DNA from 2 places in the Streptomyces sp. NPDC002676 genome. Region 2 is predicted to be linked to the other one. Evidence: predicted binding sites of a transcription regulator. Region 2 holds the regulator's gene; the other holds the start of a gene.

Region 1 (2,396 bases), on a different contig from region 2:
CGCTCCTTCAGCTCCACCTCGGTGGCGGCGCCGGCCTTGATGACCGCGACACCGCCGGCGAGCTTCGCCAGGCGCTCCTGCAGCTTCTCGCGGTCGTAGTCGGAGTCGCTGTTCTCGATCTCGGCGCGGATCTGGTTCACGCGGCCCGCGACCTGCTCGGAGGAACCGGCACCGTCGACGATGGTGGTCTCGTCCTTGGTGATGACCACCTTGCGGGCCTTGCCCAGCAGGTCGAGGGTGGCGTTCTCCAGCTTGAGGCCGACCTCCTCGGAGATGACCTCGCCGCCCGTGAGGATGGCGATGTCGCCGAGCATGGCCTTGCGGCGGTCACCGAAGCCCGGGGCCTTGACGGCGACGGACTTGAAGGTGCCACGGATCTTGTTGACGACCAGGGTCGACAGGGCCTCGCCCTCGACGTCCTCGGCGATGATCAGCAGCGGCTTGCCCGACTGCATGACCTTCTCCAGCAGCGGGAGCAGGTCCTTGACCGAGGAGATCTTGGAGTTGGCGATGAGGATGTACGGGTCCTCGAGCACCGCCTCCATGCGCTCCATGTCGGTCGCGAAGTAGGCGGAGATGTAGCCCTTGTCGAAGCGCATGCCCTCGGTGAGCTCAAGCTCCAGGCCGAAGGTGTTGCTCTCCTCGACGGTGATGACGCCTTCCTTGCCGACCTTGTCCATGGCCTCGGCGATCAGCTCGCCGATCTGGGTGTCGGCGGCGGAGATGGACGCGGTGGAGGCGATCTGCTCCTTGGTCTCGACGTCCTTCGCCTGCTCCAGCAGGGCGGCGGAGACGGCCTCGACGGCCTTCTCGATACCGCGCTTCAGGGCCATCGGGTTGGCACCGGCGGCGACGTTGCGCAGGCCTTCCTTGACCAGGGCCTGGGCGAGCACGGTCGCGGTGGTCGTACCGTCACCGGCGACGTCGTCCGTCTTCTTGGCGACTTCCTTGACCAGCTCGGCGCCGATCTTCTCGTACGGGTCCTCCAGCTCGATCTCCTTGGCGATGGACACACCATCGTTGGTGATCGTGGGGGCGCCCCACTTCTTCTCGAGGACGACGTTGCGGCCCTTGGGGCCGAGCGTCACCTTCACGGCGTCCGCGAGCTGGTTCATGCCGCGCTCGAGGCCGCGCCGCGCCTCCTCGTCGAACGCGATGATCTTGGCCATGTGAAGTGGTCCCTCCAGGACTGGGGGTGATTCCTTCGGACCGCGCCCGCGCCCGCGACGGACGGCTCGCCTGCCCCGTGGTTCCTTGCCCCACTTGGCCTGCGGGCCTCACCGACCCGGTCCTCACTGTCACTCTCACCTTCAGAGTGCTAACGCAATGATTAGCACTCGGGCATGGAGAGTGCAAGCGCCTCTCGGGGTACGGCAGCCCCCGTCAGCCGCCCGCGAACAGCGGACCCCGGACGAACCCCGGGCACAGCGAAGGGCCCGCACCCTGTGCGAGGTGCGGGCCCTTCGGCAAGAAACGTTCAGGCGCTGAGGCGGACCATGTCGGCCTGCGGGCCCTTCTGGCCCTGCGAGATCTCGAACTCCACCCGCTGGCCCTCTTCCAGGGTGCGGTAGCCGTCCATCTGAATGGCGCTGTAGTGGACGAAGACGTCCGCACCACCGTCGACCGCGATGAAGCCGTACCCCTTCTCCGCGTTGAACCACTTGACGGTGCCCTGAGCCATGCCTAACTCCCCTATTACTGGCCCTTGCACAGATCCACACTTCGCGGACCCGGGTCAGACCTCACCCCCCAGAATTGGTCGGGGGCGTGCGCCGGAACGCGTCGACCGCGGCTGAATGTATCTGTCCAACTGCCGTCTGCAACAGGTCAATCGGACGAGAAATCTGGACGAGCGGCATCCGGAATCTGGCGAGAATTCGCCTGAATTCAGGGCAAGTCGGGCCCCGTAAAGGCAACAAAAGCCGCATAAAACCCGTGCATTTTGGCTGCTTCTTGTCGGGCATGCGGCATGAATCCAGGGCTTCCGACCCGAGGGCCAGGAGCGCGTTCCCCAACTCTACCGCGCTCAATCACGCAGAATTGCCCCCTCCGTTTCTCTCACGGAGGGGGCAATTCAAGGAACAGTGTGTGACTCAGGCCTCAGCAGCCGCCGGCGACCGCCGGAATGATGGAGACGCCGGCACCGTCCGGGGTCGCCGTCTCCAGGCCCTGCTCGAAGCGGACGTCGTCGTCGTTCACGTAGACGTTCACGAAGCGGCGCAGCTTGCCCTGGTCGTCCAGCACACGCGCGGCGATGCCGGTGTGGTTCTTCTCCAGGTCCGTGATGACCTCGGCGAGGGTCGCACCCTCGGCCGTGACCTCGGCCTGGCCACCGGTGTACGTGCGCAGGATGGTGGGGATACGAACGGTCACACTCATGCGAGACCAGCCTCTCG
Region 2 (2,396 bases):
ACCGCCCCGTACACCTCCGCCCCGGCGAACCCGCCGGCGAACGCGGCGGCGCCGAAGACGTGGTCGAAGTGCGGATGCGTGAGAGCGAGATGGGTCACACGGCGACCCGCGAGCGCCTGCGCCCGCGCCCGCACCCGCGCGCCCTCGGCCAGGCTCGACCCGGCGTCCACCAAGAGCGCCGTACCCTCCCCCAGAACCAGCCCCACGGTGCAGTCCCAGCCGGGCAGCCGGCACCGTCCGACCCCCGCGGCGAGCCGCTCCCACTCCACCTCTTCCCAAGTCACCGTCATACCGCGACGCTAGCGACAACGGTCATCCTGAACACGGACCGGGCACGGTGGCGCGGGGACCGGCCTTGCCCGGGGCGTACCCCACAGCCGTACACTGGGCCGGGGAAGGCTGGCACTCGCGTGCGAAGAGTGCCAGGCGGACGACCCGAAGGGCCCAGGGACGACGTGCTGGAGGTGCGCGCGAATGCTGAGTGAACGCAGGCTTCAGGTGCTGCGCGCCATCGTCCAGGACTACGTGGGCACCGAGGAGCCAGTGGGCTCGAAGGCGCTCACCGAGCGGCACAACCTCGGCGTCTCCCCGGCAACCGTGCGCAACGACATGGCGGCCCTGGAGGACGAGGGGTTCATCGCGCAGCCGCACACCAGTGCGGGGCGGATCCCCACCGACAAGGGTTACCGGCTGTTCGTCGACAAGCTCGCCGGCGTCAAGCCGATGACCGCGCCGGAGCGGCGGGCGATCCAGAACTTCCTGGACGGCGCCGTCGATCTCGACGACGTCGTGGCGCGGACCGTGCGGCTGCTCGCGCAGCTCACACGGCAGGTCGCCGTCGTGCAGTACCCGTCGCTGACCCGGTCCACCGTGCGGCACGTGGAACTGCTCTCGCTCGCTCCCGCGCGCGTGATGCTCGTGCTGATCACGGACACCGGCCGGGTCGAGCAGCGGATGGTCGACTGCCCGGCGCCGTTCGGCGAGTCCTCGCTGGCGGATCTGCGGGCGCGGCTGAACAGCCGGGTCGCGGGGCGCCGGTTCACGGACGTGCCGCGGCTGGTCGAGGACCTGCCCGAGGCCTTCGAGGCCGAGGACCGCGGCACGGTCTCGATGGTGCTCTCCACACTGCTGGAGACGCTCGTCGAGGAGAACGAGGAGCGGCTGATGATCGGCGGAACCGCCAATCTGACCCGCTTCGGACATGACTTTCCCCTCACGATCCGGCCGGTGCTCGAGGCGCTGGAGGAGCAGGTCGTGCTCCTCAAGCTCCTGGGCGAGGCGAAGGATCCGGGCGTGACCGTGCGCATCGGGCACGAGAACGCCCATGAGGGACTCAACTCCACCTCCGTCGTGTCGGTCGGCTACGGTTCGGGCGGCGAGGCAGTCGCCAAGCTCGGCGTGGTCGGACCGACCCGCATGGACTACCCGGGAACGATGGGAGCGGTACGCGCAGTGGCACGGTACGTCGGACAGATCCTGGCGGAGTCGTAAGTGGCCACGGACTACTACGCCGTTCTCGGCGTGCGCCGCGACGCGTCGCAGGATGAGATCAAGAAGGCGTTCCGCAGGCTCGCGCGCGAGCTGCATCCGGACGTCAACCCCGATCCGAAGACCCAGGAGCGGTTCAAGGAGATCAACGCCGCTTACGAGGTGTTGTCGGACCCGCAGAAGAAGCAGGTCTACGACCTCGGCGGCGACCCGCTCTCGCAGTCGGGCGGGGCCGGTGCGGGCGGCTTCGGGGCCGGTGGCTTCGGCAACTTCTCCGACATCATGGACGCGTTCTTCGGCACGGCGTCGCAGCGCGGCCCGCGCTCGCGCACCCGGCGCGGCCAGGACGCGATGATCCGCATCGACGTCGAGCTGGACGAGGCGGCCTTCGGGACGACCAAGGAGATCCAGGTCGACACGGCGGTCGTCTGCAACACCTGCAGCGGTGAGGGCGCGGCGCCGGGCACCTCCGCCCAGACGTGTGACATGTGCCGGGGCCGCGGTGAGGTCTCGCAGGTCACCCGCTCCTTCCTGGGCCAGGTCATGACCTCGCGGCCCTGCCCCCAGTGCCAGGGCTTCGGCACGGTCGTGCCGAACCCTTGCCCGGAGTGCGCAGGCGACGGGCGTGTCCGCTCCCGCCGCACTCTTACGGTGAAGATCCCGGCCGGTGTCGACAACGGCACGCGGATCCAGCTCGCCGGTGAGGGTGAGGTCGGGCCGGGCGGCGGTCCCGCCGGTGACCTCTACGTCGAGATCCACGAGCTGCCGCACCCGATGTTCCAGCGGCGCGGCGACGACCTGCACTGCACGGTCACCATCCCGATGACGGCGGCGGCCCTCGGCACGAAGGTGCCGCTGGAGACGCTGGACGGGCTGGAGGAGGTCGACATCCGGCCCGGTACGCAGTC

Evidence for each region. The regulator HrcA, encoded in region 2, represses chaperone genes, less so after heat shock. The targets are predictions, from matches to a motif close to TTNGCACTCNGNNNNNCNGAGTGCNAA.
Region 1: a site for HrcA is predicted at 1,331-1,357, ahead of groL (chaperonin GroEL). Genes of this name have one in related genera too.

What each region holds. Positions count from the first base shown of each region.
Region 1 is NZ_JBSFVT010000004.1:416,013-418,408, forward strand. It holds gene groL (chaperonin GroEL) at 1-1,169, opposite strand, end outside; gene ACWD3E_RS15200 (cold-shock protein) at 1,478-1,681, opposite strand; gene ACWD3E_RS15205 (MoaD/ThiS family protein) at 2,101-2,379, opposite strand; gene thrC (threonine synthase) at 2,376-2,396, opposite strand, start outside.
Region 2 is NZ_JBSFVT010000001.1:530,595-532,990, forward strand. It holds gene ACWD3E_RS02360 (MBL fold metallo-hydrolase) at 1-290, opposite strand, end outside; gene hrcA (heat-inducible transcriptional repressor HrcA) at 475-1,491, shown strand; gene dnaJ (molecular chaperone DnaJ) at 1,492-2,396, shown strand, end outside.